Regions from separate parts of the Lysinibacillus sp. 54212 genome, predicted to be linked through region 1. Evidence: riboswitches for the same ligand, from Rfam matches in the RefSeq annotation. Region 1 holds a riboswitch; the other holds the start of a gene.

Evidence for each region. Region 1 has a riboswitch for glycine ahead of V4T18_RS00435 (amino acid permease). Riboswitches for the same ligand answer to the same signal wherever they lie in the genome.
Region 2: it holds a riboswitch for glycine, as region 1 does, so the genes downstream of both, gcvT (glycine cleavage system aminomethyltransferase GcvT) here and V4T18_RS00435 (amino acid permease) in region 1, are expected to answer to the same signal.

What each region holds. Positions count from the first base shown of each region.
Region 1 is NZ_JBAFWZ010000001.1:75,314-81,709, forward strand. Features, by position in the region: partial or broken gene V4T18_RS00405 (alpha/beta fold hydrolase) at 1-527, shown strand, start outside; gene V4T18_RS00410 (GNAT family N-acetyltransferase) at 543-1,037, shown strand; gene V4T18_RS00415 (hypothetical protein) at 1,055-1,420, shown strand; gene V4T18_RS00420 (hypothetical protein) at 1,473-2,045, opposite strand; gene V4T18_RS00425 (beta-carotene 15,15'-monooxygenase) at 2,292-3,317, shown strand; gene V4T18_RS00430 (GNAT family N-acetyltransferase) at 3,438-4,016, shown strand; glycine riboswitch at 4,263-4,338, shown strand; gene V4T18_RS00435 (amino acid permease) at 4,589-5,926, shown strand; gene V4T18_RS00440 (aminoglycoside phosphotransferase family protein) at 6,009-6,396, opposite strand, start outside.
Region 2 is NZ_JBAFWZ010000004.1:14,412-20,807, forward strand. Features, by position in the region: gene gcvPB (aminomethyl-transferring glycine dehydrogenase subunit GcvPB) at 1-861, opposite strand, end outside; gene gcvPA (aminomethyl-transferring glycine dehydrogenase subunit GcvPA) at 854-2,200, opposite strand; gene gcvT (glycine cleavage system aminomethyltransferase GcvT) at 2,219-3,316, opposite strand; glycine riboswitch at 3,502-3,596, opposite strand; gene V4T18_RS03785 (shikimate kinase) at 3,729-4,241, opposite strand; gene comGF (competence type IV pilus minor pilin ComGF) at 4,440-4,892, opposite strand; gene V4T18_RS03795 (type II secretion system protein) at 4,865-5,176, opposite strand; gene comGD (competence type IV pilus minor pilin ComGD) at 5,173-5,604, opposite strand; gene comGC (competence type IV pilus major pilin ComGC) at 5,601-5,936, opposite strand; gene comGB (competence type IV pilus assembly protein ComGB) at 5,950-6,396, opposite strand, start outside.

The DNA.
Region 1 (6,396 bases):
TCGCGCTTAAATATGCTATTTATGCACAAGCCAGTTTAACTAAAATTATCGCAGGAGGAGCAGCGGCAAGCTATGAATACGGGCAGGATCCGGCAAGTATTTACTGCCGAGAAAATCCGAACTTTAAAAAAATCGTTGAAATTATGGATGCGCTTAATAATTCTGATACGCCTATTGAAGCGCGGCAAAAATTAGGGTACGAGTGGGCACTAATGTCGTACTATTCAGAAGGAAAGTTACAGGCGGCATTAAAAAAGCCGAATAGTGGGAAAACAGTTGGTCCACGATTGGATTATTTTAGAAAAGTAGATTATCCAGCCTACGATGTTCGTGACGCATAAAAAAATATCGCCTTACCTAGCTATATATATGCAGGGAAATATGATTCACAGTGTCCTATGAAATATGGAGTAGAAATAGCAGGCTGTATTCCAAATGCTAAATTAACGATATTCGAGGAAAGCAATCATTATCAGTTTTCGGAGGAAGAGGGAAGTTTTAATGAGTTTGTGAAGAGTACATTATAAAGGGAGAGTAGAGCTATGATAATAAGAGAAGCAAAAATTGAAGATGCAGCACATATGGCCAAGGTGATGAAGGATGCTGAGGCATCGGGGTTTATGTTATTTTCACCAGGTGAACGGAAAATGGCGCCAGAGCAGATGGGCAAGCTAATTGAGATGCTGAAATCGAAAGTTAAGTCAGCTATTTTTGTTGCACAACATGATGATGAGGTCGTAGGTTATTTGATTGTTCAAGGAGATCAACCAAGTCGTATTGCTCACCGTGCATATATCGTTATTGGAATTGTTAGTAGTTTCAGAGGGAAAGGTATTGGAAAAGCGCTGTTTCAACATGCAGAAGAGTGGGCGAAGGGACAAGGTATACACCGTTTAGAACTTACTGTAATAAAGCATAATGAAGCTGCTTTTAACTTATACAAAAAAATGGGCTACGAGGTTGAAGGTACAAAGCGGGACTCATTATTAGTTGATGGCAGCTACGTTGACGAATACTATATGGCGAAATTAATTTAGCCGAAAAGAGTGGATATATGGTGCAGGTTTATTGTAATGAGGATTGCGGGAATGCCCCGAAGAAAAAATTATGTCTTGATTTTTTAAAGGCTGTAGCGGAGGGACGTACTGACGAAGCAATCACTTTTTGCATACCAGAAATTACAGTCGATATGATCGGTAGAGAAAGTATCCAAGGTCAGGAGAGGCTACAACAGTTCCTACAGCAAATACCAAGTGTTGAAGCATTACATATTCACAGATTGATTACACATGGTAAGGAAGCGGCTGTAAATGGTGAAGTAAAAACAGCGCAAGGTTCGCATTCATTAGCACTTTTCTTTACATTTAATGCGTATAAAAATGCATTTATTAAAAAGTTAGTCGTTTATTTAGTCTTATAAGAAAGTAATCTAATGGAGGAGCATATTAGGATATCCTGATATGCTCCTCCATCTATTCAACAACCTTAAAAATAATCGCTGTATGTATTTTATATGGAATACCATTATCTTCATTTTTAAAATCTGTATGTGCCTCTATTTTATATTGCCCTGGTGGAAAGTTCATTTTAGACATTTTAGAATTTTCGTCTTCACTATAGGGATTACCACCTAATTCCTCAACATATAACCCACCAGTATATTGATATTGCTCGCTAATTGTCTCTCCACTGGCTAAAGGTGTTGTACTATTTGCAAGGAACATAGAAGAGCCAAACTGATAATTTTTTGTAAGGTTGGTTGTTCCTAAAGATACCCATGAACCAGCATATCTTATATGAATAGCTTTTTCCCCGTGATAAGTCAGTTGAGCAACAATATTCAAATCCTCTCCTACCTTATATTGATCTTTTTCGCTTTTTAAGGTTAAAGTAAACGAGCCCTTTTGAATCTCACTTTCTTTAATATTTGTCGGCTGACCTTCAACATGTGTTACTTTTTCTAGTTGATCCTCAACAATTATATCCTTCTCATTGCTGCAAGAAGCTAGTAATAATATACATAGTCCAGCAATAATAAATCTCACACGTCTCCCTCTCTTTCAAGGTGAAAATGAATATTAGTTCTATACTTAATTATTGATAAGAAATTTATTATCCACAACCCTATATTTTACATATTTTCTACAATTATTAAATATCGTTAGATTGTTATGAAATTGTGTATTTCATTCGTCTTTATTTTTGCTGTATTTTCAGAATTGTTTGCTTTAAGGGCTTGTATAAATTTAAAATAGATGTAGAACCTTGCTTTGAAGGAAGGGAGTTACATTATGTTAGTATTGAAGCGAAAGAAAAATCTTTGGTTTGTGTTTGGGCTACTTATTCTCCTCTCAAATATGATGTTATATCGTACTTCATTTGGCCATTCTATTTTACCACAGGAGGCAAATGGGGTTGTGCTTGGCTCGTTAATCGATTTAGCCATTATTGCACCGTTAGCCTTTCTGCTATCACAAAAGAAGTTCTCGGTGAAAAAATTTATTCTTCTAGCAGCGGCGGGCTGTGTTGCTGCACGCTTTATTATTCCAATAGAGCATTTAGAGCCATTTGTAATGTTTACTTGGGTTGGTTTTGCGATTGAAGGGGTAATCATATTATTTGAGTTAGCGTTCGTATCCCTAATTTTCATCTATCTACCAAAAATGATTAGCTATGTTAAGCAGGCAGATTTACCAGTCTTATTCGCATTCCCAAAAGCAGTAGATAAATTCATTCCCCCGCAAAAAATTGTTAGAATACTTTGTACGGAAATGATGATGTTCTACTATGCATTTGCTACTTGGCGAAAGAGTCCACCTAGTGGCGTTACGTTGCATAAAAATACGAGTTACTTTGCTATGCAATTGATGATTATTCATGCAATCCTTATTGAAACGATTGGGATTCATTGGTGGCTACATGATGTTTCACCGATTCTCTCAATCATTTTATTAATTCTCAATATTTATTCGGTGTTGTTCTTTATCGGTGATATGCAGGCCATGCGCTTAACGCCAATTCTTTTTAAGGATGAAGCTGTATTTATAACTGAAGGCCTTATGAAATCTGCTGAAATTTCTTATGACAAAATAGAAGAAATCATTACAGATAAAGAAATACTCGAGCAAAAGCTAACGACAAAAACACTACAATTTATCGTAAGAGATTTTGAGCCATTACAGCCTCAGATTATCTTAAGGATGAAGGAGCCTATTACGGCCGTTTATTATTTAGGTCTCAAAAAGCAATTTAAAGAAGTGGCGATTCGTGTAGATGACCCGCAGCGCTTCCTGCAACAGCTACAAGTGAAAATGTAATTACACATGTCCAAGGGAAATCGGTCCCTTGGATTTTTTGGTGTTGCATTGTTAAAGGGTAATTGTAATAGATGATTGCAGATGTTAAAATAATCCAACAAAGTAGGGAGAATTTCGAAAATGAAAAATGGGGTGAAAAAGTTGAAGTATAGTATAACAGAAAATTCGATAGAGACAGAAAGGCTATTATTACGTCCATTCCATGAGTCTGATGCAGAAGATGTTAGTTTCATGTGTAACAATTATAATGTTTTCAAAAGTACATTGAATCTACCTCATCCATATACATTAGATTGTGCATTAGCTTGGATTGCAGATCATGAACAAAACTTTAAGGACGACCGAATGTATGAATTTGCAATCACAGATAAAAATAGTGGGAAGTTATATGGGGCTATCGGTATTTCAAATCATCAACAATTCAAAAATGGTGAAATGGGCTATTGGATTGGAGAAGAATATTGGGGAAATGGCTATGCTACTGAAGCAGCTAAAGCAATACTAGATTTCGTTTTTAAAGAGAAAAATTATCACCGTGTTTATGCACGTTATTTTAAATCAAATCCGGCTTCAGGAAAAATTATGGAGAAGTGTGGGATGAAATACGAGGGTATACTAAAGGATCATATTTATAAAAATGATTGTTTTGAGGATATAGTTTTTTATGGAATAATTAATCCGATGAATAAAGGTATTTAAATCGATAAAATAGTAAATGGAAAGTCTTATAAGTTGCGTTTAATTCTGTAGAAAAATGCTCGTAAATGTTGTGGTTATTCGTTTTATATCATATTATTTTCTTTTATTCCGGTATTCTGAAAAATAAAAGTATTGCAAGATTATGCTCTCGCTGATAGGATTGTTACTATCTTGAAATAATACATCGACTTGTTGTGATGGCAAGTCAATAATAGCGCGTTGATTGCTATGGATCAAACTATAGCAGGAGCATTTTCTGGAGAGTACGCATTTGCGTCGCCGAAGGGTTCACTATCTCAGGCAAAAGGACAGAGGGGTAATAAAGAAAGCTTTTTATGCTTTACGATTTGTAAGTGTTTACGATTATTGACGATTTATTGTCAATATTGATTCGTTACTTTAACATACATTCGTTTTCAGTTATTCTTTTGTATATGAGACTAGTGCTATTTGCCACTAGTCTCTTTATTTTTGTACTAATATTATTTTTAGTAGATTTATAAAAAGCTACAAAAGTGAACCCGCTTGATGTGTATTTATTGTTCAGGAGTTAACATCTTGGAGGGATCAGCATGGAACAACATTTAAAGCGGGATTTAAAAAATCGGCACGTCCAATTAATTGCGATTGGCGGCACGATCGGTACGGGACTATTTTTAGGGTCCGGGAAAGCCATTGCACTTGCGGGGCCGTCCATTATTTTAGCGTATTTAATCGTCGGTATTGCTCTATTTTTCGTGATGCGTGCACTAGGGGAGCTACTACTGTCAAATACGGGTTACACATCATTTACTGATTTTGCAAGTGAATATATCGGACCTTGGGCGGGCTACATAACGGGGTGGACATATTGGTTCTGCTGGATTATGACAGCGATGGCGGACATTATCGCTGTCGGCGTGTATTCACAATATTGGTTTGATATCCCGCAGTGGGTACCTGCAGTTGCATGTTTAGTTGTGTTACTGCTACTAAACTTATTAACGGTAAAGTTATTTGGTGAGTTAGAGTTTTGGTTTGCTCTTATTAAAATTATTACAATCGTTGCATTAATCATCATCGGTGTAATTATGCTGATTACAGGGTTCCAAACAAGTGCAGGGCCTGTATCCCTAGAAAATTTATGGGCACATGGCGGATTCTTCCCAAATGGCATCGGTGGCTTCCTATTAGCCTTCCAAATGGTTGTGTTTGCCTTTGTTGGGGTCGAGCTTGTTGGGATTTCTGCAGCGGAAACAGCCAACCCAACAAAAAATATTCCATCTGCTATTAATAAAATTCCGGTACGAATTTTACTGTTTTATGTAGGTGCTCTTTTTGTTATTTTATGTATTAATCCATGGTACACATTAAATGCAGAAAACAGCCCATTTGTACAAGTATTTACTTTAGCAGGTATTCCGATTGCAGCGGGCTTAATCAATTTTGTTGTGTTAACATCGGCAGCATCAGCAGGGAATAGCGGAATGTTTTCAACGAGCCGTATGCTATATAATTTAGGATCGAACAAACAAGCTAGCCCAGCATTCGCTAGATTAAATAAACGAAGCGTACCACAAAATGCATTAATCGTTTCAACGATTGTTGTATCAGTAGGTGCTCTGTTAAGTAAATTAATGCCGGAAAATGCCTTTAATGTAGTGACAACAATTAGTGCGATTTGCTTTATCTGGGTATGGAGTATTATTTTAATCTCACACATTATTTATAAGCGAAAAAACCGTGCTCTACATGAAGCATCAAGCTTTAAAGCACCGTTTACACCATTTATTAACTATGTAGTACTTGGATTTTTTGTATTTTTACTAATCGTTATGCTTGTTGCTGAAGCTACTCGTACAGCATTGTTGCTAACACCAATCTGGTTTATTATATTAGCTGTGTTATATCGTATGAAACGAAAAAAATAAATATAGAGGAAAAAGGGATCCACCTAAAAACGATTAAAACGTCGGTTTTAGGTGGATGTTTGTTTTCTCAAATTAGAATGCACTAGCTATAATAATTTGGTTCATACCAGCTTGGCTGTGCTCTATTAAAATAATCATGATCCTTTAAAATACGATCTATTTTTTCTAGCATGTTTTCGATATCATCTGGAACTACTTTTAATGTCCATACGATAGATGAAAACACACTCATTGCCAAGTACAGAGAGTATAACTGCCAAAATTCTTTCGGTGGAGCTTCTCGTTGAAAATACCCATTAATTTGTCCAATCGAAAAAGGGACACTAATATTTCTTGTGAAAATGCCGATTTTTAAAAACTCGTGAATTGGATCTCCATAGTCATATCGACCAAAATCGATAATACCTGCTAAAAGATTGTTTTTTATTATAAGATTACCTGGGTGGAAATCATCGTGCTGAAAAATATTT
Region 2 (6,396 bases), on a different contig from region 1:
ACCAGAACCAGGACCACCGCCACCATGTGGGCCAGTGAATGTTTTATGCAAGTTTAAGTGAACACAGTCAAAGCCCATATCTCCAGGACGTGCTTTTGACATTACTGCATTTAAGTTGGCACCGTCATAGTACACTTTACCGCCAACTTCATGAATAATAGCAGCCATTTCGAGTATGTTTTCTTCAAATAAACCAAGTGTGTTCGGGTTTGTTAACATTAAAGCTGCTGTGTCAGGACCAACTACACGACGTAGATCGTCTAAATCTACTAATCCGTCTTCACCAGATTTAATTGTAATCGTTTCAAAGCCTGCAACTGTCGCAGATGCTGGATTTGTACCATGCGCTGAGTCAGGTACGATTACTTTATTTCGATGCCCTTCCCCGTTTGCTTCATGGAAAGCACGAATCATCATTAGAGCTGTCCATTCACCATGAGCACCTGCAGCTGGTTGGAGTGTAACCTCATCCATGCCAGTAATTTCTTGAAGAGATGTTTGTAAATCATAAAGAAGCTCCATTGCTCCTTGAACTGTTGATTCATCTTGTAATGGATGAATATTTGCAAAGCCAGAGTAACGTGCAACGGATTCATTAATTTTCGGATTATATTTCATCGTACATGATCCTAATGGATAAAAGCCAGAATCTACACCATGGTTACGACGAGAAAGTGCTGTATAATGACGCATAATATCTAGCTCAGACACTTCTGGTAATTGGGCTGCTTCATCACGTACGTAGCCTGCTGGTAAAAGGTCCGCTAAATCAAAATCAGGTACATCTAAAGGCTCTAAGTTATAGCCTACACGTCCTTCTTTTGTTAGTTCGAAAATTAATGGTTGGTTTTCGTTAAGCATTATAAGCCCCCATTTCTGCTACTAGTGCATCAATTTCTTCTTTTGTACGTATTTCAGTTACTGCAATTAACGCATGGTTGGCTAATTCAGGATCTACTCGCCCTAAATCAAAGCCACCGATAATGCCCTTTTCTAATAGGCCTTTATTAATTTCTGTTACACATTTCTTAGTTTTTACAACGATTTCATTAAAGTGAGCGCCGTTATATGCAATTTCAAAGCCAGCCGCTTCAAATGCATTTTTTGCATAACGAGTTTTCACGATATTTTGCTTTGCCATTTCTTGTACACCTTGCTTACCTAGTGCTGTCATCGCAACAGATGCAGCTAGGGCAAGAAGTGCTTGGTTCGAACAAATATTAGAAGTCGCCTTGTCACGACGAATATGCTGCTCACGCGCTTGTAGCGTTAGTACGTAGCCACGACGACCCTCTTGATCGACTGTTTCCCCTACTAAGCGCCCTGGTACTTTACGCATTAATTTATTTGTCACAGCGAAGAATCCACAGTGTGGACCACCGAAGGCTTCCGCAATACCGAATACTTGCGCATCCCCTACAGTAATATCGGCACCAAGTTTACCAGGTGGTGTTAAAATACCTAGCGATAATGGATTCGCTGATACGATCATTAACCCTTTTGACTCATGTGTTATTTCGCCAATCGTTTGTAAATCTTCAATTTGACCGAAGAAGTTTGGATATTGAACGATTACCCCAGCAGTTGTATCATCCACTAAGCCTTTTAATGCGTCGATATCTGTTTTACCATCTTTTGTTGGTACTGATACGATTTCGATTGATTGCCCATCTGCATATGTTTTTACTACATCTTTATATTCTGGGTGAACGGCACCAGAAACGAGTAGCTTTTTACGACGTGTATGACCTGCGGCAAGCATTCCTGCCTCTGCTAATGCCGTACCACCATCATACATAGAAGAGTTTGCTAAATCCATGCCTGTAAGCTCAGCAATCATCGTTTGGAATTCGAAAATGGCTTGTAGCTCACCTTGTGAAATTTCAGGCTGATAAGGTGTATACGCTGTATAAAACTCCGAACGAGAAATAACATGGTCCACAATGATCGGTTTATAGTGATTGTAAACACCCGCACCTAAAAATGATACATGAGAAGCTGTATCTGCATTATTTGCCGCTAGCTCTGTTAACTCTTTAGCTAAAGCAGCTTCAGATTTTGCTTCTTTAATATTGTATAGACCTTGGAAGCGTACTTTTTCAGGAATATCTGAGAACAGTTCATCAATCGATGCAACCCCGATACGATCTAACATTTCTTTTTTATCTTGTTCCGTCATCGGTAAATAACGATGTTTCATGTATGACCCTCTTTTCTATTATTTAGCTCGTTTATAAAACGGCGTTTCTACAATTACAGCAGGAATACGTTTATTACGAATTTCGATTTCTACTTCATTTCCTAATTCCGCAAATTTTGCGTCAATTAAAGCTAAGCCTATATTTCGCTTTGTCATAGGTGATTGTGTACCTGTTGTTACTTCACCTATTTCCTCTCCGTTTTTGAATACTTTATAGCCGTGTCGAGGAATCCCTTTTCCTGACATTTCAATCCCTGCAATTTTACGAGTTAAGCCGTTTTCTTTTTGCTGGGCTAATGCATCACGACCGATAAAGTCTGTATTTAATTTCACTGCAAAGCCAATACCTGCTTCAAGAGGTGAAATATCCTTAGATAGCTCTTGCCCATAAAGTGGTAAACAAACTTCAAAGCGTAACGTATCACGTGCACCTAATCCTGCTGGAACAACACCTTTGTCCTTACCCGCCTCTAAAATTTTATTCCAAAGGTCGGTAATTGCTGCGGGAGTGCCGTAAATTTCAAAGCCATCCTCTCCCGTGTAACCACTGCGTGAAACTAACACTGAGTGACCAGCAACAGTTACATTCTCTTGGAATTTAAAGTACTTAATAGTTTGTAAATCTGTGTCAGTTAATGTTTGTAAGACTTCCTCAGAAAGAGGACCTTGCAGAGCGATTTGAGCATATTCATCTGACTTGTTTGTGATCGTTACATCACCTTCAGCCTTCGCAAGCATCCAGTCATAATCCTTTTCGATATTAGCAGCGTTTACACATAATAAGTATCTATTGTCATCTAATCGGTATGTTAATAGATCATCTACCACTCCGCCATTTTCGTAGCACATTGCACTATATTGTGCACCGCCAATCGCAATTTTAGAAATATCATTTGATAAGAGCTTTTGTAAGTAATTTAGTGCATTTGGTCCTTCAACAAAAATTTCTCCCATATGCGAAACGTCGAAAAGCCCCGCACGATTGCGAACTGCATCATGCTCATCTTTAATAGAAGAAAATTGAACTGGTAACTCCCAACCACCAAAATCAATTGTTTTACCACCATATTTTGCATATTCATCGAACAATGGTGTACGTTTTAAATTGCTCATAATCGTCCTCCTCATCAATTTAATTGTTGCAAATTTCCATCAAAGGCATAAAAAAAGACAGACGAATCCCTTTGATTGGAATTCCCTGTCCTTGCACCTGAAAGTTACACCTATCATTGACTCATGTCACACGTATAGGCTTTCCCCTTTGGTGGCTGTCTATACTAGTACAGCACTCTCCAGAGATGCGTCCTGTACGAGTCTTTTTGCCTGAGAGATTCATAACTTCCTGTTATTTGCTCCTTCGGCGACGCAACTTTACGTTCTCTCCCCGTACAATCATCCGCGATTGTTATTCAAAATTCAATGTTCTAATTCATCGTTCTTAGCCATATCCTAACATTGAATGAGATAGAAACGCAATCATTTTTTAATACCCGCAAATTCACGAACATTGTTTCCATTTCTCGTTTTTTTATTCGCCTTTCAAACGATTCACTTGGAACGCAATATATTCCACTATTTGACGGATGGATCGTCCTTCTGTAAGCACTTGAATATGACCTGCTTCTCTATAATATTTCTTTCTGTATTGGTACAGTTCATTAAGCTCTTCCTTTGTCGAACGTTGTACAATCGGTCTGTTTAAATCATTTTTGATACGAGTATAAATATCTTCGAATGATGCATCCAAGAAGAAGACGAGACCCGTTCGACGCATAATTTTACGATTTTCTTCATTCATCGCAACGCCACCGCCAGTAGCAATAATACAAATCTCATTTCGAAATGTTGTTAGAAATTCCGTTTCTATTTCTCGAAACCGCGCCTCGCCATATTTATCAAATATTTCTGGAATCGACATCCCTTGCTGTCTCACGATTTCTCGGTCCATATCATAATAAGGCATTTTTAAAAAGTAGCTCAACCTTCGACCAATCGCACTTTTTCCACAGCCCATAAATCCTACTAAATAAATTTTTCGCATGCCAATCACCTTCTTCATCACTTCAAACGTTATTGTTCATTTTCAATTTCTACAAGTACGTTTATCGTAGCACGAACGTTAAAAGATTCCAATGAATTATAAGTTTTTATTTGCATTTGATAACCTATAACATAGGAAACACACGCGCCAGTGATAAAAAAGAGCAAAAGGATCGTTAGCGGAAATAGCGCTCCCCTCTCATTCAATCGCTGCTTCAACAATAAATATCCGCTCCTTTATAGCTCCATTTTCAAGGGTAGCATTCAAGGTTAATTCAGACTGATTCAGAGAAAAGGTTGCTCTTTTTACATCTGTTAATATCGTCTCATTTCCACCCTTTTCATTTCGCCATAAAATGTTATTGTTAAACCGAAGAACCACTATTCGATCGTCTTTTACAATTGTTATATTCTTGCCTTCATTTGAAACAGTTACCTCTCCTCCCATCGACAAATACGTGTTTATATCATAAACACATCCTTCCCAGTCCATCTCAATTCTTGCATCCTCAATTTTTGTTAATTGATAATAAGCTTGTGTGATAAGAAAGATAAGATGCGAGAAAATCACGAATAACATTAGGTGTAAAATCGCTTCGAGTAGTGTAAAGCCAGATTCATTCCCTACACGTTTCCACTTGAATCGATACATTTTTCTTTCGGTCCTTTTAAATTTGAATACCTTACACAAATTTTACTCCCATCATAGTTCCAGATGTATAGTTTATCTTCAATTGTGAATGAACCACTCCCTATTTGTGAAAGCTTAATTTTTTGTGCAGCATTGTAGGCAGCCTCACTTGCATGTAGTTCTAGTTTCTTATTGTATAAATGGTGTTGGAGCTTAGATGCCATTGGAAGTAGTGTGACAGTTAATATAAACAAAATCACTAAAGAGAGCATCGTTTCAACTAATGTTATTCCTTGACTATTCATTGTAACCTAAGCCTCCCCTTGGAAAAATTCACAGTGAACTTCCATGTTTTTTCAGGTGTAAACAGCTCTATACTTCCTGGATGCACAATATGTCCATTTAAATTAAATGAAATCTTTCTATCTTTTGTGTAAATTTGAGCTGTCATTCCTTTTGGAAAATCCCACTCGATTATTCTTTTTTCAAATTGGTAGTACATGATTAATGTCTTATTATCAACTATCATCAAGTTGATTTGCTGTTTATTTTCAGTAGCGTAAGTTTGGGCATAATGCATAGTAATTCGAAACTGCTCGACTGCCCTGTTATATTCATCTCGTTGAAAATGTTTATAGGAAATGCTCCACACCATACCTGTAATTATCATAACAATTGTTAGCACAAGGAGCATTTCTACAAAAGTAAAGCCGCGTGTATTTAATTTTCTCAAGGCAGTGAATCTTTCGGTGGTTTTGGTCCATCAACAAGCTTAACATGACCATTTGGTTCTATTGTTACACGTTCTCCACTCGGACATGTCGCCTCATCACCTGAAATATAGTCATCTGCAATCAAATCCTCAATTGTTGGATATTCCATTTTATCTACTCGGTATGCTTCCACCTGACCTTGAACCATCGAAACATATGCACTACACCCTTTATCATCAATCGATGCGAAATGCTTTGTGACATTTGGTATTGTGATCAGGATGAGTACAGATATAATCAAAAGCACTATTAACATTTCAACTAGAGTAAACCCTTTTTGCCCACGAATCATAAAAGCTCCCCCTTTAAATCATGTCTAATAGGTTATACATTGGTAACAAAATGCTTAAATATGCAGCAATGACACATATTGCGATTACAATAAATAATACTGGCTGGAGAATTTTAGTGGCACTATTAATAAAATTCCGCAGTTTTTCGTCTAATAGTTCTGAATAAAGAATCAACTCTCTTTCCAGTAGACCACTATGTTCCCCATGTGCGATGAATTGTTCAAATTTCGGAAAAAAATAGCTTGTTATTTTGACTGCATCAGCGAGACTTTCTCCATAAATAATTCGTGCCTGTACTTCTGTAGCAATATAAGCAAGTTGCTTTTGATGCTGCTGCTTCATTAGTTGCTCTAATGCTAACTGTAATGAAAACCCTGTCATTAGTAGATTGCCCAATGCACGAGAAAATTGTCTTGTCAGTAACAGCCGCCAAAAATAGTTTAAAACTGGTATTTTTAG